DNA from 3 places in the Paenibacillus sp. KN14-4R genome. Region 1 is predicted to be linked to each of the others. Evidence: predicted binding sites of a transcription regulator. Region 1 holds the regulator's gene; each other region holds the start of a gene.
The links. Region 1 encodes Rex, which represses fermentation and respiration genes when NADH is low (regulators of the CRP and FNR family bind a similar motif). Its sites were predicted from a motif close to TTGTGAAATATTTCACAA; they were not measured.
Positions count from the first base shown of each region.

Region 2: a site for Rex is predicted at 5,013-5,030, ahead of ACSBOP_RS20280 (anaerobic C4-dicarboxylate transporter family protein). Genes of this name have one in related genera too.
Region 3: a site for Rex is predicted at 3,735-3,752, ahead of pflB (formate C-acetyltransferase). Genes of this name have one in related genera too.

Region 1 is NZ_CP197466.1:2,793,072-2,801,167, forward strand. Features, by position in the region: gene ACSBOP_RS13535 (cell wall elongation regulator TseB-like domain-containing protein) at 1-302, opposite strand, end outside; gene ACSBOP_RS13540 (amidohydrolase) at 304-1,599, opposite strand; gene ACSBOP_RS13545 (DUF47 domain-containing protein) at 1,799-2,419, shown strand; gene ACSBOP_RS13550 (anion permease) at 2,443-3,450, shown strand; gene ACSBOP_RS13555 (redox-sensing transcriptional repressor Rex) at 3,529-4,152, opposite strand; gene dinG (ATP-dependent DNA helicase DinG) at 4,152-7,001, opposite strand; gene ACSBOP_RS13565 (tetratricopeptide repeat protein) at 7,081-7,725, opposite strand; gene panD (aspartate 1-decarboxylase) at 7,789-8,096, opposite strand, start outside.
Region 2 is NZ_CP197466.1:4,124,684-4,132,779, forward strand. Features, by position in the region: gene ACSBOP_RS20255 (MFS transporter) at 1-971, shown strand, start outside; gene ACSBOP_RS20260 (beta-carotene 15,15'-monooxygenase) at 1,040-2,086, opposite strand; gene ACSBOP_RS20265 (MarR family winged helix-turn-helix transcriptional regulator) at 2,090-2,515, opposite strand; gene ACSBOP_RS20270 (hypothetical protein) at 2,889-3,347, opposite strand; gene ACSBOP_RS20275 (HD-GYP domain-containing protein) at 3,758-4,807, opposite strand; gene ACSBOP_RS20280 (anaerobic C4-dicarboxylate transporter family protein) at 5,063-6,385, shown strand; gene ACSBOP_RS20285 (DUF2167 domain-containing protein) at 6,588-7,526, opposite strand; gene ACSBOP_RS20290 (hypothetical protein) at 7,555-7,764, opposite strand.
Region 3 is NZ_CP197466.1:2,981,525-2,989,620, forward strand. Features, by position in the region: gene ACSBOP_RS14590 (SMP-30/gluconolactonase/LRE family protein) at 1-238, opposite strand, end outside; gene ACSBOP_RS14595 (hypothetical protein) at 345-515, opposite strand; gene pflA (pyruvate formate-lyase-activating protein) at 580-1,323, opposite strand; gene pflB (formate C-acetyltransferase) at 1,412-3,679, opposite strand; gene ACSBOP_RS14610 (Crp/Fnr family transcriptional regulator) at 3,847-4,563, shown strand; gene ACSBOP_RS14615 (LTA synthase family protein) at 4,847-6,949, shown strand; gene ACSBOP_RS14620 (MFS transporter) at 7,101-8,096, shown strand, end outside.

The DNA.
Region 1 (8,096 bases):
ACTTGCTTTTCTGAGAAAATGTTATCTGCAAATTCGGTATGCACACCTTGAGTTGAAACCCAAGCGATAAGAGGATGACCTAGTTTATCATCTCCGAACACGATGTTGTACGCATCGTCCCCATAGGAGGGCTCTGCTCGTGTTGCGGTCACCATGGTTGTCTTCTCATAAGCCGTTTGAACCGCTTGAGACAAATCCGTAAAGTGATTTTGCTGAACACGTGTGTAGAAGAAATACATAATAACAACCAATGTTACGAGTACGATAACTGAAATAAAGACCGTCTTTTTTACTCTAGACATCTTATTGAGTCAACCTTTCAAAACAAAGCTCAAACTCACGTTTCACTTTTTCCTCATCAATCGTCAAGCATTCACGATTACGAATTAACCATTGACCATCGACCATAACGTCAACTACGTCATGCGCGGAAGCGGAGTAAACAATATGAGAGATATAATCTGTACGCGGTAAGAAATGCGGCTGATCCAGATCAAGAGCGACGATATCGGCTTTCTTGCCTACCTGGAGCTGACCCACATCATTTAACCAGATGGACGCTGCACCTATGTGTGTACCCATCATCAATGCCTCTGTTGCAGGAACAGCAACTGGGTCACCCGACACCCCTTTATGAATTAATGCAGCAAGACGCATTTCCTCGAACATATCCAGATTATTATTCGATGCAGCACCATCAGTACCTAAAGATACTTTCACACCAGCAGCTAAAAGTTCCGGCACACGCGCAACACCCGATGCAAGTTTCAAATTACTACCTGGGTTGTGAGACACACGCACATCGTACTTCGCGAGTATAGCAATTTCTTCGTCTGTTAAATGTACGGCGTGCGCAAGTAACGTTGGACGATTGAATACACCAAGTTTTTCTAAATGCGCAACTGGACGCAAACCATAATCAGCCACGTTCTGCTCCACTTCACGAAGCGTTTCAGACATATGCGTATGAATCGGTAAGTTTAAATCTTGAGAAACAGCCACAAGTTTCTCGATATAGTCCGGAGGACATGTATATGGAGCATGTGGCGCGATCATTGTTGTGATACGACCATTCGCTTTCCCGTTCCAATCTACAGCGAATTTCGCTGCTTCCTTCAACTTCTGATCTTGCACCTCAGTTGGACATAAGCCAATTACACCACGAGTCAAGCAGCCTCTTATTCCTGATTGTTCCACAGCTTGCGCAACTTGGTCCATATGATCATACATATCAACAAAAGTTGTCGTGCCACCCTTCAACATCTCAAGTATGGATAGGGAAGTGCCCCAATGGACATCCTTAGAAGTAAATTTAGCTTCCATTGGCCACATCTTCTCTTGCAGCCACACCTGTAAAGCTAAATCATCGCCGTATCCACGTAACAGTGACATAGCAGCATGCCCATGTGTGTTTACAAGACCTGGCATGTATAGTTTGTTCTTTCCAGATATTACTTCATCATATTGTTCAAGTGGCTCTGGGATATCCTCACCTAGATAAGTAATAAGGTTATTTTCAATCACCATACAGCCTTTGACAATTGGGTTTATTGGATTGGATGTCACAAAAATGCCATCAATTACAATTTTTTTATCCATATTATTCAAATCCTTTACTACAATTTGGTTACTTCATTTAACTGTACATCTTCAAAAATAGAAAATCAAGAAATCGCCGTTGCTTTCCTTTGGTTTATTGTGATATTTTATAGTCTGTGAGTTGGAGAGATTTTTCTACATAAAGAGACAAAACACTGTGACGCACACTTTTTATTTTATGAAGGAGGTTCTTGAGACCATGCTGTTTACAAGAAAAGGTGAGGTTGATTTTCTCAACCTGCTAATTAAGGCCGCGGAGAATAATCTTGATGCTGCACATGTATTTCGTAAAGCGATGATGGGTGAAGCCCCACCATCTGATTTTTTCCCCCAGCTTAAAGAATTAGAAAACAACGGTGATAGCATTACTCACGAAATTTTCAAAGGATTAAATAAAGTTTTCATTACACCTATTGATCGTGAGGACATTCTCGAACTTGCTTCAAAACTTGATGATGTTGTCGATGGGATCGAAGCATCACTCGCTCGTTTTGACTACTTGGGAGTCTCCACTACGGATAAATATATGCAAGACTTCTCAGCGGTCATCGTATCTTCCTGCCAACATATGTTGGATGCTTTCAAATTGCTTGGCCGCAAGAAATATTTACAAATTACAGAACATACCGTACAAATCAATTCCCTTGAGAATGAAGGGGACAAGCTGATGCGTGAAGGTATACGTCAAATTTTCCAAAACAAAAAAGATCCATATGAGGATTTTAAGTTGAAGGAGATCTACGAGCGCCTTGAACAAACGACGGACGCATGTGAAGATGTAGCCAATATTCTTGAAAGTGTTGTGCTTCGCTACTCCTAGGAGAGCGAGTTCGGAGGGAATTCATGGACCATAACTTATTGGTACTTATCATTATCGTCGCTCTTTCCTTATTATTTGACTTTATTAATGGATTTCACGATACGGCCAATGCGATTGCCACATCGTTATCCACTAAAGCGTTAACTCCCCGAGTTGCGATTCTATACGCAGCTTCGCTTAATTTCGTCGGAGCGATTATTTTCTCCGGTGTAGCTAAGACGATCGGTGGGTCGATCGCGGATCCTTTTACAGTAGAAAATGGACACTACATCATTATCGCAACATTGATCTCAGCGATTTTGTGGAATCTACTTACATGGTACTTCGGAATTCCTTCCTCCTCTTCTCATACGTTAATCGGCTCTCTAGCGGGTGCGGTTATCGCAGGAGCAGGATTTGGCGCTGTGAACTTTGAAGGTTTTAAAAAAATCATTATGATTCTACTTTTATCACCAATTATTGCCTTTGTAGCAGGTTACATTATTATGACCTTACTCAAATACATCATTATTTGGACAGGCAATGCATCGCGTACACGTATGAATCGTGTGTTTCGCACTTTTCAGATTATTTCCGCAGGTTTATTGTCATTCTCGCACGGCGGAAACGATGCACAAAAAGCAATGGGTATTATCGTGTTTGGTCTAGTGTCAACAGGCTATGCAACCGATTTGGAAGTTCCGCTATGGGTTAAAATCGGAGCAGGACTTGCAATCGGTCTAGGTACATCCATTGGTGGTTGGAGAATTATCAAAACGGTTTCCAACAAGCTGATCAAGATTGAACCGATTAACGGATTTGCTTCTGACTTAACATCATTTGCTGTTATTCAGACTTCAACATTATTAAATATGCCACTATCCACAACACAAGTCATTACATCGTCTATCATCGGAACGGGGAGTGTTATCCGATTCCATGAAGTGAAGTGGGCAACCGTTATCAAGATGATTATGACATGGCTCATTACCATCCCGATCTCAATGATATTCGCGTTTATTATATACAAAATCATGTTCGGTTGGTTATAACTCATACAAAAGCCCCTCAATCGTTCCTACCCGGAACAATTTGAGGGGCTTTTTTTATTCACTTGTACTTTAGCATCCTTAATCCAAGAAATACGCCAAGCTCTGTAATTCCGTTGTAAAGTCTGCATTGTGTACCCGGATGTGGGATGGAACCTTAATATTAATCGGTGCAAAATTTAATATGGCGTCAATACCTGCATCTACAAACATATTGGCAACATTTTGCGCTTCATGTGAAGGAACTGTAATAATTCCAATTCGAATATCGTTCTCTTTAACTGATGAATCAAGCGCTTCCATCGGCTCTACAGGTAAATTGTTAATGTTGCTACCTACTTTATCAGCAGATGCATCGAATACAGCTACAATTTTCATTGTATCTTTAAGGAACGCATTATAATTGCAAAGAGCGCGGCCTAAGTTACCTGCCCCTACAAGTGCGACTGCAATGTGACGATCTAACTTCAAGATCTGACGAATTTTTTCAATTAAAAAGAGAACATCATAGCCGATCCCTTTTTTTCCAAATTCCCCAAAATAAGCTAAATCCTTGCGGATTTGCGCAGGGTTCAAATCAAGCTTTTGTCCTAAATCATGGGATGAAACTGTCAATACATTATTTTTCGCCAATTCATTCAGAAAACGCAAGTAAATCGGAAGTCTGCGTACAACAGCATCAGATATTTTCAATACTGATTTCATTAGATATTTTCTCCCATCCATTGTTGAATTCTCGGCACAATCTGGGACGTAGACATCGACTCAATTTTAGGACCAGGCAAAGAATACAGGAAGTTTTTTCCATACTGCGTGTCGATAACTCGTGTGTCATAAATGATTACGACTCCCTTATCACTGGAAGTTCGTATCAATCGACCAAAACCTTGTTTGAAACGAATGACAGCCTGCGGCACAGAAAATTTCATAAACGGATTTTTATTTTGCTTCTTCAAGTTTTCGCATTTTGCCTCTACCACTGGATGACTAGGGGGTTGGAACGGCAGTCTAACGATCGCTAAACAGGTTAACGCATCGCCAGGAATGTCAACTCCTTCCCAGAATGAGCTTGTACCGAGTAGAACATTTGCTTTGCCTTCTTGAAACAGACGTGTGAGCTTACTGCGGTTACCACTGTCAACTCCTTGACCAAGGACACCGATACCGTGAGGCTTAAGCAACTCTTTTAATTCACCGTGCACTTGCTTTAACATTCGATTCGATGTAAACAAAACAAGCATACGCCCTTGAGTTGCAAGCGCGACTTCGGCTAACGAGTGAACGAGCTTCTCAGTAAACAGAACTTCTCCTGCTCGGCCCTTAATAGCTGGAAAATCACGTGGAACACAGACAAGCGCTTGTTGGCGATATTGAAAGGGTGAAGGCAGTTGAACAGACTTCAACACATCCTCCTCCACATCAGGAGAAAATCCCAGCTGCTCACTAACATATTGAAAAGACTTATCAACTGTTAACGTTGCAGAAGTCATAACAATACTTTCTTTCTTCTCAAAAAGATTTTCTTGTAACAGCTTGCTCACATCAGTTGGTACACAATTCAAAAGAACGGAACTTTTTTTAGCAAACAAGCCCGCTTCTAACCAGTATACCGAATTTTTGTCCTTTTGGTGCATGAAAAATCTTACGTTTTCGCGACAATGTCCAAGATCTTTGATACAACCATTCATATCTGTTAAAAAACTTTGCAAATCATACTCATCTTCATGGTCTTTAAAGTCATTCATCAGCTTCTCAGCACTTTTAATAAGCTGACCCAGCTCTTGATATACATTGTCTTCTAAAGGCATCAATTCTGCCCATACCTGCGGCAGTTCTTCCTGTTTAATCCGAAGTACATACTGCCCTAATTCATTCTGGCCAGGATCACTTGAACCCGTAGAGACAACTTCATATAACTTATCACAAAGTACATCCCAATGCTCTCTAACCGCCATAACATGCTCGTACATTCGATCTAGTGTCTGGCACCACAATTCTGCACGATCATCGCCGTGATGCTTCCCAAGCTTACTCCGTAACGTTGCAAAATGTCCACTACGAGCATCTTTGTACATCCACTGCAGACTGTTTAAAAGTGTTAAATAATGAAGTTCCTTACCCATGTGTCTGCTCGCCACTTCTTCCAAATGATGTGACTCATCGACAATTAATTGCTCATAACCAGGTAAAATACGATGCTCCGCATTTAAATCCGTGAACAGCATGGAATGATTCGTAATTAGCAGATCAGCAGTATTCGCCTCATTACGTGCACGATGATAGAAGCATTTACGGAACCACGGACATTGACGATTCAAACAAGAATCTGCATCACTTGATACTGAATGCCAGAAGAATGTACCACGACCGGTCAAATGTAATTCTTCCTCATCACCCGTCTGTGTATCACTAAGCCATACGACCATCTGAGCTGCTGTTAAAGAATCTTCTTTGGCTTGTTCCCAATCCGCCGCGTTGACTCGACCTTCAAACTTACGTAAACATAAATAGTGGCTGCGCCCTTTTAACACACCCGTATCAAAAGGTAAATCAAACAAATTGTACAACATTGGAATATCTCGAGCACGCAGCTGTTCTTGTAAATTAATGGTATGTGTAGAAACAACAATTTTCTTATCGTTTTTTATGCCATAATACAGCGCAGGAATCAAGTAGCCCATCGACTTACCCGTACCTGTTCCTGCTTCAATCATCAAGTGTCGATTCTTTTCTAAAGAATCATGTACCTCGGTAATCATCGTCTCCTGCGCCTGTCGCACTTCAAAGCCCAGCTTATCCCTCATCTTCGTCTTCAACTGCTCATAGAAGGCTTCGAACGTCTCAGGGAGGGTCTCCTTATCTCTGTCAGCCTTCTCCTGGTCCGACCAATCTCCGACGTTCATCGCAAAGCCTCGATAGTACTGTTGGGCATTCGGGTCGATCTCCGCTTGCATCTCGCGAGCCGCCCGAATATCACTGAAAAACCATCCCAGATCATTCGAATTATAACCTTCAAAGATCGCATGCAGCCTTTGAATCGTAATCAGCGGCAGATCTTCGATTCGTTCCAAGCAACGAAGCATAATTTCTGCTGTTGCTTCAGCATCACTATCGGCTTGATGTGGACGTTCATGCTCAATACCAAATGTATTGCTGGCTAAAGACAGCTGGTAAGAGGTTAGAGATGGAAAAAGAATCTTCAGCAGTTCAATTGTATCAAGAACGCGTCCTGAGAATGGAAAATAGCCCGCTTTGCTAAGACCCCGCTGTAAAAAACCAAAATCAAATGACACGTTATGCCCAACAAGCACACAGTCATATAGCTTCGGATACATTTCAGCCATTACATCAGACAATTCCGGTGCATCTGCCACCATTTCATTCGTAATTCCTGTTAATTCTGTAATAGAAGAAGGTATACTGCACCCCGGTTGAACGAGGGAAGTATACCTGTCAATAATGCGATCTTTATCTATAATAACAAGTCCAACCTGAATAATTTCGTCGTCCGTACTACTCCCGGTTGTTTCAAAGTCAATTACCGCGAATTTCATTGCTACGTACTCAATCCCTTCTTCTTGCTTCCTCTAGCATAACAGAAATGACACCATTTAGGAATGCGAACAGGGAAAGTTACGTATCGAGACTCATGACTTTCGGATCATTGCGATAAGCCTTTTTAAAAAACTCATAAGCTTGGTCTTCATTGCATTTTTCGTATTGAATACAGCCCATCACATTGTAAGAAATAGCCTTCATTGTCGGGTTATCGGTCAATGGAGCAAGTAGTTGAAAATGATGGTTGGCTTCGGCAATATTACCTTTTCTCAGCTGCCCCATTGCCAAATAAGCACGACCTAATTGGAAATCTGGCTCCTTTTGCAATAAACGTTCAAAATGACCAATTGCTTCATCGTACATGCATAACTTGTAATAGCCTTGTGCAACTCGGAACTGGTCTGATTGTTTGATTGAAGTTTCCAAATCAGACAAAGGCTTCATCCCAGGAGGCGAGGCTGACGAAGCAGTTACACAAGTTTTCGCCACAGGCAGCGTCGACTTAACAGCTTTCTTGGAACTTGCTGTTGTAGTATCCGAAGGAATACTCCGCAGCTTTTCCTCAAAAGCAAGCCAGTCCTCGATAAACTCATCACTCATCGTTTTGAGTACAACAATCTGCTCATCCAGCTGCTTTTTCTGGGAACCGGCGACATGTGGATACTGCTCCGCGATTTCATCAAGCACTTCGTTCATCGTGGCAAACAAATGTTTGAACATATGCATCCCGCCTTCGAAAGAATACATTCATTGTTTGTTTACATCATGCTTTTCATGCGGAGATTACTCAGGAAAAATCGTGGAATGTGTCTCTTCCGCAAGAACACTTGTTACTTTGTTTCCTTCACCCATAAAGGCAACTTTTGGCTTATGCAAACGCGCCGCTTCATCCGTTAACATCACATAAGAAATAATAATGACAGAATCGCCGGGTTGTACTAATCGTGCTGCTGCGCCATTTAAACAAATAACACCTGATCCGCGAGGACCTGGAATAATGTATGTCTCTAAACGTGCCCCGTTATGATTATTCACGATCTGCACTTTTTCATTAGGGAGCATGTCCACTAAATCAAGTAAATCTTCATCGA
Region 2 (8,096 bases), 1.3 Mb from region 1:
GTCGAATCGGTGTGAAATGGACGCTGCTTGTCGGCATTCTCTTAATCGTTATCTTCTCTGCGCTTGGTGGATTATCCGGCAGTATTGACCAAATCGTCGCCATGCGCGGTGGTTGGGGTCTAGGTAACGCGTTGTTCATTGCTACTGCGCTTTCAGCCATTGTCGGCTTATCCACGGGTGGGACAGCAAGAGCGATCATTTTATATGAAGCTGCCATTGGTCTTGGGATCTCTGTAGGTCCTTTGCTTGGTGGCGAGCTCGGTTCCATCTCTTGGCGTGGTCCATTCTTCGGCGTCAGTGCTTTAATGGCCATTGCTTTTATTGCAATTTCAATTATGCTGCCGAAAATTCCGAAGCCTACAAAGCGCGTATCCATCACCGATCCATTCAAAGCGCTGCGTCATGGCGGACTTTTCACATTCGGAGTTGTCGCATTCCTATATAATTTTGGATTCTTCACTTTAATGGCGTACACGCCGTTTATTATGATGAATCATCTCGATGAGCACGGCTTAGGTTATGTATTCTTGGGATGGGGCTTAATGCTCGCGATTACTTCTGTCTTCGTGGCACCTTTTTTCCAAAAGAAATTCGGCACCATTCGTTCGATGTGCATCATGTTGATCATGTTCGCGCTTAACCTTGTTGTAATTGGTATCAATACGGATTCGATTACAGTTGTGGTGACATCTGTTGTTATCTCCGGTGCATTCCTTGGGGTGAACAACACGCTGATTACGACTGCGGTTATGCATGCCGCGCCCGTCGAACGTTCGGTTGCATCGGCTGCATACAGCTTCGTTCGTTTTATCGGTGGTGCGATTGCGCCGTTCCTTGCAGGAAAGCTTGCCGAGTGGTTCAACCCCCACATTCCGTTCTATGTAGGCGCAATTTTCGTGGCGTGTGCGGTTGTTACGGCTGGTATCGGACGAAAGTTCTTGAAAAATATTGATGCGGAGATTGCGCATTGATCGTTAGTGAAAACAAAGTCCTCCTTTGAACATAATGTCCAAAGGAGGACTTTTTCATGATCGAGGACTCATTCGGCTTCCTGTTTATTTTCCATTTTACTTACAATCATTTCTTTCAGTTGTATTGGATTGTCTGAGCGAATCGCTACTTGTGAATATTGTTTTTGAATGCCCATAAACAAGATGACGCGAACAGGCTCTTTCATTTTCAAAATCAGATGGGGGTGAACTTTTTCAAAATCCTTCGCCATAAAACTCATCCTATCTTGTGATAATTTACTTTGTAGAACGACTGGGTCTTCGATGATACACGCGATATTCGCAAATTGAATTTCAGCACGCTTGAGTAAGCCAAGTGAGAGGAACATCGATTCTTTGTTCATATGTATGGGATTTAATCGAATCGCTTGAATATCTGCAATGAAAAATATTAACGAATAGATGTTAAGGATGAGTAAAATAATCGAAATGACGACCGATTTTTCATGCAGCCACCAATGTAAAACCAATGTTTCAATGACAATCGAGTGAATCATCATGATTTGAGCGGCGATATAACTCGAATTTTTATACAGCGTCATACCGGTTGGGGGCTTCTTTTTCCAAGTGAAAAAAGCGTAATAGAACACCATCGCCTCCGAACAGATGGCATGAATAATTGGGTTTTTGATGACATATTGATCCACTGCCTGTTGAAAAGAAAAGACTACCGGTAGTTCACTCGATTTTACCTTTCTTACGATTTGGGGCATGTAACGAACAAATGTGACTATCAGAATCAGTTCAAAGAAGATTAACGCAGCCTCTACGGCAATTCCAGCCCAAGTCACAGCTGCAAAGGGCTCTAAAAAAGGCTTTGGAATGAGAAATCGAGCTAATATACATCCTGCCGCTGATAAAACAATCGCTTGCTTGATCGAAAATTTCTTGGTGTACAGCATACAATATACAGGAAGCATAATGACGAGATCGATTAATGAACCGATGACTACCCCATTCGTCTGAGTTGGAAGAAGCTGTTTCCCGATGGTCGTATGATAAAGCATAAAATTGCTGCACAGCATAAAGCCCAACAACAGCAGCCAAATGGATTTTCCCCTATTGCCCACAAACATGGACTAATCCCCCTCTATTATGGAATTTAATTTTTTCATAATACGGACCAACTGCTCCAAGTCTTCTAAAGGCAGCTGTCCAAAAACCGTGCGATTAACCTCATCTTCAAGCATGTGCATGTCTTCAAAATAGCGTTCTCCCTTCGCCGCAGGCTTTAATATGATTTCCCGACGATTTTCTTTATTAATCGTACGGGTGATGTATTCTTTTTCCTCCAATTTATTCAGAAGTTGACTAACTGCACTCGCGGATATATTCAATTGAATAGCTAATTCCTTCGTTGAAGATCCGCCTGTCCGGATCAGCTCTAATAATAAAACCTGCTTAGCTGTAAGCTGATTATCCATTTTGTGCTGATATTTTGTTGCTAATCGAAGGTTTAAATGATTTTGCAATTCGCTGTATTGCTGAATAAGATGTTGTTTCACATTAGGTACCTCGCTTAATTATGAAGTTAACTTAACTATAAACCGGAATAAATGATAAGTACACTCCCAATTCCGATCATTCAGAAAAATAATAAAAAAATTGTCTAAGTCTTGAACAGACCTAGACAACTTGGCATTAACTTCAGGCTCTTATTTATACACACGCTCAATGTGCAGCGATCTGACTTCATTCAAATCTTCAAGTATACGGGCCAAATGTTCCAGGTCTTCAGACCGTATTCGCTGATTTTACTTCCGTAGAGCAATGGCAAAAAGAACGGCTCTGTTCGCATGTTTTACGACAGGGCCGTTCTTCATTTTTCTTACAATTTATCGAAATAGATAGGCAACTTACTCAAAAAATAATATTTTATTACAGGTCATCTCTTGCCGATAAAAGATATGGAGATTGACTGCCATCATTGTTATTAAGTTTAACAGTATATTCACCAGAAGGAAGATCACCGTCAGCCGGAACAAAATAACCTGTTCTTGCATCATTTGCCGAGATAGAACCACTCCAAATATTAACTCCATAAGAATTTATCACTGAATAATTAAAGCTTTTCGTACCTTTATTTTGAATGTATATTCTTAGATTGCCTTTTGAGTACGTGAAGCTTGTTTTTAATTGGCCATGAAAAACAGCATCCTCATAGGCTATTTGAGCATATGGTTTAATGCGAAGAGTTGGATCAACGAATTCAGTTTCTACAGCGTCAGGGTTAACTCCTTCTACAACCTTAGCCGGTGCAGCATAAGCGCTACCAGCAACCAATAGTGTTGAAATTACCAGAAAAGATGCTAGCACTGTTTTAACGTTTTTTACCATGTATATAAACCTCCTATTATTTGATTCAATTCATATTTTAATATAATAAGTAACTATTTTCCAATAAGGCTTAATATCTATTTATTCATGAATTTTGTCCCGTAATAACGAGTAAAATGTAATTTTCTGTTTCATTACTACTTTAATCCCCTATTATCCCTCTTAATTCGACATAATGTAACTTTATTTTGATATGTTACATAAATAATATGGCACTAGATTCCTATAGAAGAGGTCACCTCACGAAAAGGGATTAATCGTACACTAACGAATCCGACACAACGACCTTAACGTACTATATTTCCCGTTTCGTGATAAAAGCACATGAATTTTACGGACATGCAAAAGGTCGAGGCAGAGCGTCTTCATGCTCTTACCCCGACCTTTTTGCAATACTTATGACGAATGTATCATGCCAATAGCAACCGCTCAATATGCAGCGTCCTCATTTGGTTCAAATCAATGAAAGTTCCATCTTCCAACTGAACTAGCGGATCAAGCTGCGCATAAGCATTGAGCATAACAACTTTAGCGCGTCGCCCGTCCGTGAGCTGAACACTGCGTCCAAGAAGAGCCTGCATCATTTGATCTAAGATGAGATGAATCATCCTTGGTTCCAGTTTTCCAAACGCTTGATCATGAAGGTACTGAAGTAATGCGTAAAACGGTAAAGCCGCTTGTTGAGGGCGATTCGAGATAAGGTGATGAATGGTGTCCGCGATTGCGACAATTTGGCTGTGGTAATCGAACTTCCCCGCACGAATGCCGAATGGGTATCCGCTCCCATCCAGACGCTCGTGATGCAGCAGCGCAATCAGAGCTTGGCGGCGGCTCGTCCCAACCGTATCTCTGATCAATTGATAGCCAAAATGCGTATGCTTCTTCCGATAAGCATACTCTGCCGGCAAGAGCGGCTCTTCGTTATCCATGAGATCTGGAGGTAAGCGAGTCTTTCCAATGTCATGAAGCAAAGCGCCGATGGCAAGCTGTGTAAGCTGTGGTTCTTTCATCTGAAGCCATTTTCCAATACGGACGGCAAGAATACTCACGCAAATGGGATGCCGATAGGTGTAGTCTGCTTTCGTCTGAAGCTGCTCGAATAAGGTGAATACATCTTGTTGTTCGGAGGAGCGCATGATAAATGGGAGGATTTGCTGTCTGATGTCCCACAGCGGAATTTTTTTCGTAAAACGAACATCATCATAAATGACTTTCATATGTGCGGCGCATCCATCCATATGAGGGTGATAGCCAAGCTCTGCTAACGTGACAGGCTTCTGCAAGCTAATGAGGTCACTTTCTTCAAGCTCAACGCCATGCATATCAAGGAGTCTTAGTCTGACATGATCTAGAATCGTCTTCGCGGGTGCAAGCAGATCACCTCTGTAATTGTGCGTATCCCGCTTGAGCTGCCTGCCGATAAAGGGGTGTCTGGGGTATGGCCGATATTGGATTATCAATTGCATCCTCCTGACCGTGGGTAGAATCTATTATTCTCTCGTTACATTCTATGACCCCAAATAAGGAATATACCGACTCTCTGAATAGCATTTCTCTCCTTACATAAAATATGTTCCAAGTGATATTAGAAGCGACATCGATATCGCATGACCGCTTTCGTCGCGCAAAGTGACAGGCATGGCACATTAACGTATAATGGAATATATGTGAAAAAAATAACAACTTAGAACAGCTGAAAGTGATGTGAATAGCTCATGTTTTTGATTCAACTCGTTATTGTGTTACTTGCCATCTTTGTAGGAGCGAGACTAGGTGGTATTGGACTTGGTGTAATGGGAGGACTTGGGCTTGCCATTCTAACGTTTGGCTTCGGTCTTCAACCCACTTCACCACCAATCGATGTGATGTTGATGATTGCGGCGGTCATCACTGCTGCAGGCGCACTGCAAACTGCCGGGGGGATGGATTACTTGGTTTCCTTAGCTGAAAAGGCACTGCGCAAAAACCCCAGTCACATTACGTTCATGGGACCGATCGTGACGTATTTGTTCACTTTTTGCGCGGGAACGGGTCATGTGTCGTATTCGGTTCTACCTGTTATCGCGGAAGTATCTAGACAATCAGGCGTACGCCCAGAGCGGCCTTTATCGATATCTGTCATCGCCTCTCAACAAGCCATTACCGCAAGTCCAATCTCGGCAGCGACTGTTGCTCTCGTCTCCTTACTTGCCGGTTATCAAATAAGTCTTATGGATATCTTAATGATTAGTGTGCCTTCCACATTCATTAGCTGTATGATCGCAGCCTGGATTATGACGAAAGTCGGCAAAAATTTAGATGAGGACCCTGAATATCAAAAACGACTTGCTGATGGTACGATCGATGCGGTCGTGAAGACGCAATCCGAAAGTGTGACGGCCATGAATCCTCGTGCCAAATTGTCCGTCGTGTTGTTCCTCTTGGGCGTCGTTCTTGTCGTCCTGCTCGGATCGATGCCACAGCTTCGCCCGGCATGGGAGACTGGCGGCAAGTTAGTCCCACTTAACATGGCCTATGCCATTGAACTAGTGATGCTATCAATAGCGGCACTCATCCTGCTGATCTGTAAGGTGAATGCGTCTCACCTCATTAAAAGCAACGTGTTCCTTGCGGGTATGCAGGCGGTTATCAGCATCTTCGGTATTGCTTGGCTCGGTGATACGTTCTTCGCAGGTCACATGGATCAGATCAGTATGTGGATTAAAGACAGCGTCACAGCTGCTCCGTGGCTATTCGCTATTGCACTCTTCATCCTGTCGATTCTTCTGTACAGCCAAGCCGCAACGGTACGTGCACTCGTACCTCTAGGCATCGCCTTGGGTTTGCCGCCTGCTGCACTCATTGCCATGTTCCCAGCAGTAAACGGCTACTTCTTCATTCCGAATTACCCAACCGTTATTGCAGCGATCAACTTTGACCGCACGGGAACGACGCGAATCGGCAAATATGTGCTGAACCACTCGTTCATGCTTCCTGGACTAATCGCAACCGTGCTTGCGGTCACAATCGGATTCGGACTTGCGCAGCTTATTTTATAAGGCGCTTCTTTAAATAAATAAGTGATTTCAAAAGCCCCTCCTACAACTCGGCTATCGAGCGATTAGGAAGGGCTATTTTTATCGGAATCGAAGTTAAACAGACTGAAAAGAGTTGACGTCGGCTGCCGAAGCAAGCACAAAAAACGCCCAAACTCAAAGAACGGTTGACGTTCTTCGACTTCAGGCGCTTTTGCTTACGAAACTATGATTTTTGCTTCTGGTCGATCACTTGGTCCTGTGCCGGTTGCTCCGATTGCTCTGATTGCGTCGGTTGCTCCGACTGCTCTTTCTTCAATCCGGTTCTTTTGCGAATAAATCCCCAAATAGCACCGCCGGCCAGCACAATCACGATCCCAAACTTCTTCAATAGAGGGATGAGCAAAGCAAGCAAGCCCGCTTTTTTGGCAATCGCCAGACCCGCGCCTCCAAGAATTAGTCCAGTCAAGCCGAATTCAGCTACCTTATCGGTTTTGCTGTCAAAATCCTCATACCGTTGACCCTGCTTTAGTTGAAACTGCGACAGGATCTTATCGGTAAACACTTTACGGTCCGCCTTCAAATTCGCCGGGTCTGATACGAGTATCGCTGAGATATAGCCTTTGCGTGATAGAATCTTTACATTGTAGTTAATAACACCGTTGTTCTTAGAATCATGTGCCAATAAAGACCACGTCAAACTGTGCAAGGTGTTGTCATAGAACGGTGCAACATCCCATTTGTCAACGAATAACTGGTTTTCAGGACTTAAATCCTTATTCATTTCTTCCGTGCCTTCTTTGTAGCTCTTCAGCAAGGCATCAGCATCAATTTTCGTTTTTTCCTCGTCTTTAACGTGTCCCGATTCGGAATATTCGAAGAAAACGGCCCAATCCTGTTTTTCGTCCTTTGGAATGACCAAGCCGATTTCTTCCCCGCTTGCTTTCATTCCGTTCTGTGTTATGTACTTTTTCGTATTTTCAGCATCAAGAAAAACAAAATCATTGCCCAACTGTAGTTCTGCTAAACCAGTTCCCACGTCGATTTTCTTTCCGCCTTCTACCCAATTCAGCTGCTCTTTGGCGAATGCGGGAGCCGCACACACCATCATAATAAAAGTCATAACACTTACTGATTTTAAAAGTTTTGCTATCCACGATTTCAAAAAAAACTTCCTCCCAAACCATGTGTTCTTACGCTGCGGACGACGTGTCCTTCTTTCCCTTAAATAAATGAATACCTACTAGGATGGCGCCGATAGCCGCAACAGCAATTTCGACAATGGTTTGACTTCCGCCAAAAATGTCTTCCAAAACGTTAAATAATTTGAATTGCAGACCGAACTGCGGCAGTATGAATGCCCCTAACCCCAAAATTAAAAAAATGATGCCTGTACGTAACATAATTTAACCTCCTTAATAATGGAAAATACCTATGTAGGTTATCACATAATACAAATAGTGACAATGTTTATACTTCTCTGGAACAATCCTTAGAGGCCGCAAATCACGTTGGAGACACCCAATCTTCGTTTTCGGGATACTGGTCTTTTTCCGAACAAATTTCAATCAGAAATGGACAAATTATGACTAAAACACGAACATTTATTATTAATAGTTAACGAATCGTACATATTTTTTATCAAAAGGATATTCCCTTTCCGCTAATTTTAAGTATAATGGAATTTGTGTCAATTGTTCGACAAAATTCTACAAATTTAATTTTTCAAATTAGA
Region 3 (8,096 bases), 190 kb from region 1:
AATCGGCTACTAACATCTCTCCTGCTTGATTAAAACGAATGCCATTACCGATGCTGCCGCTTGGAAGTTCAACGAAAACTGAGCTAGTCCCATCAGGAGTGACCATACCAATTGTACCCTCATGATCATAATTGACTGCATATAAATTCCCCTTCGCATCACAAGCAGGTCCTTCAATGCCGCCGGTAAACCCATGGGCTTCAGTAAACACTTCACTACGATATAATTGCTTGTCCATCTCTTTCACTCCTATATATGAAGTAAGATCTTGATCTACTTTATTTGCTTCTCTTTAAACCCCTAATTTCCTGCAATTTGTAATAAAAAAGACTAGGTGCAAGCACCTAGTCTTTTGGGTCATCCAACTGTTCTCTTGTAACCTTTTCATCCCATAACATGTCCATATCGAGATGAGTGGAGTCTTTTCGCACAAACCGGAATAGTCCGTATATCACTGTACCTGCAAGCGCGGCAAAAATGAATAATGAAATCGTTAAATATACCGCATCTTTCATCTCGATCACCTCCTATAACCATCTATTGTGATTATATGAAGGCAATTTTGACATATGCTAAGGTTTACTTGCTGCTTGAAGCTGATGCTGCTCTTGCTTCTTCAATAATGGCGTAAGCTCGCTTCACTTCTTCTTCCGTCGGTGATGGTACTCCCTCAAGCGGATATTCCTTACCAAGCATTTCCCATTTGTACACGCCCATCTGATGGTATGGCAAGATCTCGAACTTCTCTACTGACTTTAGAGAGCCCAGCATTTCACCTAATGCACGCAAATCTTCCTCACCATCTGTAATGCCTGGTACCAATACGTGACGAATCCACATCTTTACACCATTGTCAGATAGCCATCTCGCGGTGTTCAGAATTTGATCATTCGGTTGAGAAGTTAATTCAATGTGCTTTTCTCGATCAATGATTTTGAAATCAAGCAGCACTAGATCTGTCACATCATACATGGCTTTATTCTTCTCTGCATCACTAAAACCAGATGAATCAATTGTTGTATGCAAGTTCCAGCGTCTTTTCACTTCTGCAAATAGCTCCGTTACAAATGGAGCTTGCAGAGTAGGCTCGCCACCGGATACAGTTAAGCCGCCGCCTGAACTACGATAGTAGGGAAGGTAGGGCTCAATTTCCTTCACCATTTCTTCAACGGTCACTTTTCGACCTTCATCCGTCGCCCAAGTATCTGGATTGTGGCAAAACTTACATCTCAACGCACAACCTTGTAAAAAGATAATAAAGCGAATACCGGGTCCATCCACGGTACCGAATGTTTCAATTGAATGAATGCGTCCTTCCATGATGTGATCTCTCCTTCAAGGCAAGTACAGACGAGGGGGTACAACCCACCTCGTCTGTACATAACCTACTATTAATAGTATGACTTAAAACTTAGATGGAACCGTGGAATGTACGGTTGATAACATCCAATTGTTGTTCTTTTGTCAGTTTGATGAAGTTTACCGCATAACCTGATACACGGATTGTAAGTTGCGGATAGTTCTCTGGGTGTTCCATTGCATCAAGCAACTGTTCACGATCAAATACGTTGACATTCAAGTGATGACCGCCAGTTGTCATGTAACCATCAAGCATGGAAACCATGTTCACTTTACGAGCTTCAAGATCTTTACCTAATGCTTTCGGTACGATCGAGAATGTATTGGAAATGCCATCAAGAGAATGCTCATATGGAAGTTTCGCAACAGAGTTCAAGGATGCAAGAGCACCTTTCTTATCACGACCATGCATGGGGTTAGCACCTGGTGCGAATGGCTCACCTGCTTTACGTCCATCTGGTGTATTACCTGTTTTCTTACCATATACAACGTTAGATGTAATTGTCAATACAGACATTGTAGGAATGGCATCCCGATATGTTTCATGTTTACGAAGCATATTCATGAATTTCTCTACCAAACCAACAGCAATTTCATCTACACGCTCATCATTGTTACCGTATTGAGGGTAGTCACCATCAATTTCAAAGTCAACAACGATACCGTTCTCGTTACGAATTGTACGAACGTTTGCGTATTTAATTGCACTCAAGGAATCCGCTGCAACAGACAATCCTGCGATACCACATGCCATTGTACGGATGATCTCACGGTCATGAAGTGCGAATTCAACACGTTCATAGCTGTATTTATCATGCATATAATGAATGACATTCAAGGTATTCATGTACAGATTAGCAAGCCATTCCAACATGTTGTCGTACTTCGCAACGACTTCATCATAGTTCAGAACATCGGAAGTAATTGGAGCGAATTGCGGACCTACTTGTGCACCAGACTTCTCATCCACACCACCATTGATTGCGTATAAGAGCGCTTTTGGCAAGTTTGCACGAGCACCGAAGAATTGCATTTGCTTACCAATACGCATTGCAGATACGCAGCAAGCAATACCGTAGTCATCTCCGTAGATTGGACGCATCAAATCGTCACTTTCATATTGAATGGAGCTAGTTTCAATCGATACTTTTGCACAATATTTTTTGAAGCCTTCTGGTAACTGTTCGGACCAAAGCACCGTTAAGTTCGGTTCTGGAGCAGGACCCAAGTTGTACAAAGTGTGCAAGAAACGGAAGGAGTTACGTGTTACGCGTGTCTTACCATCAAGTGCCATACCACCAATGGATTCTGTTACCCAAGTTGGATCTCCAGAGAATAACTCATTGTAATCTGGTGTGCGCAAGAATTTAACGATACGCAATTTCATTACAAAATGGTCTACCAATTCTTGTGCTTCAACTTCCGTCATTGTACCTTCAGCCAAGTCACGCTGTACATAAATATCTAAGAAGGAGGATACACGACCCAAGCTCATTGCTGCACCATTTTGCTCTTTAATTGCTGCCAAGTAACCGAAGTATACCCATTGGAACGCCTCTTTAGCAGTTTGAGCAGGAGTAGAGATATCATATCCGTGCGCTTTTGCCATTGCTTTTAATTCTTGAAGGGAACGAATTTGCTCAGAAAGTTCTTCACGTGAGCGAATAACTGCTTCTGTCATCACGTTTACTTCCAATAATTTAAGATCATTCTTTTTATCTGCAATTAGACGATCAATACCATAAAGGGCAACACGGCGATAGTCACCGATAATACGTCCACGACCGTAAGCATCTGGTAAACCAGTAATGACACCGGATTTACGAGCTGCTCTCATTTCACTCGTGTAAGCATCAAATACACCTTGGTTATGAGTCTTACGAATATTAGTAAACATATCGATTATGGATTGTGGCAATTCAAAGCCATACGCTTTACATCCATCAATCATCATTTTAATACCACCAAAAGGTTGCATCGAACGTTTGAACGGCTCATCTGTTTGTAAGCCTACAACTTGCTCTTTGCTTTGATCTAAGTATCCAGGGTTATGAGATACGATTGTAGAAGGTGTATTGACATCTACGTCAAGTACGCCACCATTTTCACGTTCCTTAACGGATAATTGCGATACAATATCCCACAAATCATTCGTGTTTTGAGTGGGTCCAACTAGGAAATTCTCATCACCATCATAAGGAGTAATATTGTGTTCAATAAAGTCGCGGACGTCGATTTGTTTTAACCATTTCCCTTTTTGAAATCCACGCCATCCATTAATTTCAGTTCCACCTAGTATGTTCTTCTCTTCTGTAGCCATTATAGCCACACCTCCTATAGTGTTGGTTTTCCTTCATACACATATTCTATCACGTTTGTGAAATAAATCACTATGAAGTTTGTCACAGACAAAAATATTGTTTATAATGAAAATGTTCCCGAAACGTCTTTGCGCCTACTTACACTTTTTTTGATAAGGGAGATATGATGTTGACAACAATCCGAAAGAAAAACCCTAACGCCAACACATCCACTTTTTCCGAAGCGAATTTGAAGTGTTTGACTGAGCATATGCAAGAGCTTAAGATTCCTGCTGGAAGCCATTTATTCTGGGAAGGTGAGCCTGCTGATAAATTGTATTTTGTGCAATCTGGCAGTGTTCGAATTACGAAATCCTCGGACGAAGGCAAGGAACTTATTCTTTATATGTATCAACCTGGTGATTTACTCGGCCAGATCCATCTTTTCCAAACTTCAACACATGGATTTAGCGGAAAAGTGGTAGAAGACACCGTTCTTGGTTTCATTAGCCAGAAGGATCTTGAAGCATTAATCGAGCAAAACAGTGAACTTTCCGTTGAGTTTATTAAATGGATGTCACTTAACCATCGAATTACAGAGACAAAACTGCGCGATCTCATCATGTATGGAAAGCCAGGCGCACTCTGTTCCACTTTAATTAGACTTTCCAACACTTTCGGGAAACCTGATGGCGATCACATTGAAATTTCGAAGAAATTAACACACACCGAATTATCGAACATGATTGGCGCTACTCGTGAAAGCGTGAACCGTTTGCTTAACGACCTTCGCAAGCAAGATATTATTGACTACAGCAACGACTTCATTTTGATTAAAAATATGGAGCGACTGAAGGAATTTTGTAAATGCGAGAACTGCGCAATTGAGATTTGCCGAATTTAATTTGAGCATGAATCAAGGAGAACCATCTCGTCATCTTTGCAGGACGATATGCGTTTCTCACGGTGATATAAATTCTGTATCACTGAGCAAAATCCTCATCTAACGATGAGGATTTTTGTTATAAATGCCCTCATAAATATACTACCATTTGTTTAATAGAATCCCAATAAAAAAAGTTTGTGATGTTTCTATCACATGTTATAATTATTGAGGTTTATACACATTTACAAAGTCTTCACAATATAACAAATTCTATTTTTCCGAGAAAGGAGAGCAGACGAAGATGCACAATTGGAAGTCATCTGCTCGATCAGCAGGTAAGTACATCTTATCTAAAATTCATATTCTATTATGGCCTATTCCACTTGTAATTATAATGGAATTTCTGAACCGAGACAGCGTCACGAAAGCTCTTGGTTTTGGCTACAAACATTCAAATGAATTTTTCTTGAACTATTTAATTATTACGGCTCTCTTCTTCCTGTTCATCGCCATCCTTGGTCGTACACAGCTTGCTTTCTGGGTCGTCTCTACCCCTATCTTTATTATTTCATTAATTTCAGGGGTCAAAAGGCAATTTCTTGGTATTCCGTTACTGCCTTGGGACGTATTTTTAACTTCCGAGACAGAAGATATTACGAAAGAATTGGGCGAGTTAATCCCCTGGAAAATGATAATTGGAATCCTTATCTTCGTGGTTATTGCAATTATTTTACTGAATAAAGTGAAGCTATTGCGCGGGAAATTCAAGTGGCAAGAGAAAGTGGTCCTTCTTGTACTCTCCGTGTTCATGATGTTTACGATTTATACAGATAAGCCTTTCAAAATTAAAGATGCCCTAAACATCAGCACGATTCCATGGGATCAAGCCGATAACTATTTACGCAATGGATTTGCTTTGACGACGATGATGAATATGGACTTAATCTTCGTTAAAAAGCCTGATGGTTATGATCAAGCAAACATTACGGCCATGGTAAATGATACCCCGCGCCGCAGCAACACAGGCAGCAAAGAAAAACCGAATGTGATCATTGTGCTAAGTGAATCGCTATTTGATGCGACAAAACTGCCGAATGTGACATTCTCTGAAGATCCAATGCCGAATCTGCGTTCCTTGCAAAAAAAGTACCCGCATGGTGAAATGCTTTCGCCGCAATTCGGTGGAGGCACAGCCAACGTAGAGTTTGAAGTATTGTCGAGCAACTCGATGCGCTTCTTACCACAAGGGTCATTGGCTTACATTCAGTATGTAAATCACCCTACTGATTCCATCGCAGGAATCCTTGGTAGACAAGGCTATTCAACTGCAGCGATTAATCCGTATCACAACTGGTTCTTTAACTCAAGAACGGTATATCATAACTTTGGATTCTCCAAATTTATTTCATCTGAGTTTTTCGAGCCAGAATACAAAGGAAATTATCTTTCCGATCACGCAGTAGCGAAGAAAATTATCGCTGAAGCAGATAAAACAGATGGCCCTGATATGATCTTTGCAAACACAATGGAAAACCACGCTCCTTATGAAGCGAATAAGTTTTCATCTAATCCAATTACAGTAACAGGCAACATGTCACCTGAGTCCAAATCGATGCTTGAGACCTATGCAACAGGTATGCGAGATGCGGATTCGATGCTGAAAGAAATTACGGACCATTTTGAGAAAAAAGGCGAACCGACAATTGTGTTATTTTTCGGCGATCACCTCCCTTCACTTGGTAACGATTATCAAGTGTATCGAGATGTGAAGTATTTACTTCCAAACGATCCAGATGTCACGAAAAAATTGTTCTCGACGCCGTTCATTATTTGGGACAATTACTTGCCTGAGCACCGTGAAGAGATGTATGTGTCTCCTTCATTCTTAACTCCATATATCTTGAACATGGCGAATTTGGAAGGCTCTTTCTACACGGACTATTTATATAATCTGATGCAGAAACACCCCGTCATCCCACCGAAAAATTTATATGAAGCAATGAATATCAAAGAAGAAGACATTAAAGGCTACGAAATGCTTCAATATGACGGCATGTTCGGTAATCAATTCAGTTATGGAGCGCTTCGGGATAAGATTCTAGCGAAGAACTTTATGCTTGGACTTGGTGAAATGGTCATTGAAGATTCAAGCGTTCAGCAAATTGGTGGTGTTCCAACACTCGTCATTTCGGGTAAGAATCTATCGCCAACTAGTGTGATTTATGCCAATGATACAGCACTTGAAACATCCTACTCGAACGGGAAACTCACAGCTCCATTTAGCAGTTTGGTTGGTAAAGATAAGATTAGTATCCAATTGCGTGTTACAGACTCTAAGAACATTGCAATTGCGGTGTCAAACAAGATGGACCTTGGTCCCTCGGCGATACCCGTATCTAAATAATATTTAGAAGAACTTCAAGACCTGAAGAAGCAGCATTTCTATAGCTGCCCTTCAGGCTTTTTATTTTCAAAAATATTCTCTTGTAGTGAGGACCATTTCCATTTATAATAATGACACGGATGTCATTTTCCAAAAATTAGGGGGATATTATATGGGAGATAGTCAAGCTTTACAGCGCGGCTTATGGCGCAATAAATCGTATCGCTATTTACTCGGTTCACAACTCGTATCAAATTTAGGGGACTGGCTTGACTTACTTGCTTTGTTCGCACTCCTTTCCTTTAAGTGGCAGATCACCTCCATGGAAATGGCCTATACGATGATTTGCTTTGGATTACCGATGGTTGTATTCGGCCCTATATCAGGCGTGTTAGCGGATCGATTTGAGCGTCGTACTCTAATGATTATTTCGGATGTATTGCGGATACCACTCGTACTTGCCTTTATTTTCGGCACCTCCGTCTGGCAAATTTATATCATTCTTCTTGTCAAAGGGGCTCTTGGCGCGTTATTTAATCCTGCGAAAAATGGAAAATTGAAAGAAATTGTCGCACCTGAACATATGGATAAAGCTATTACATACAGCACGATGATTGAACAATCAACCAAAATCATTGGCCCTATGCTTAGTGGCGTATTATTAAGTGGATTCGGAATCGCTGCTGCATTCTATGTAGATGCTGCCAGCTTCCTACTCTCTGCCTTACTGCTCATTCGGATTCCGATCCGTCAGGTTATTTCCTCTCCATCTGCACATGAAGCACGTAAATCCATGATAAAAGAACTGAAGTCCGGGTTTGCTTTTATGTCCAAGGTTCCCTTTATATTGTTTGGCACATTTCTCTTCTGCCTCGTTATTCTCGTCTTACAAATTGCAGATTCACAAATCACCATTTTACTTCGGGATATCCCTGGAATGTCGACTGAATTCCTCGGTATAACTATTGCTGCGAGTGGACTTGGGCTTTTAGGAACAGCCACCCTTCTAAGTCGGAAAAGTATCCAGTCTGTTCTCCCTATCATGTGCACGGGTATCATCGGACTTGGTGTTGTCTTTGCTGGAGCCGCATGGCTCGCCTTATTACAAAATGGATTCGAACTACTCATTCCACTCGCATTTTTGCTTGGCGGTGCAAGTGCAGGCTTA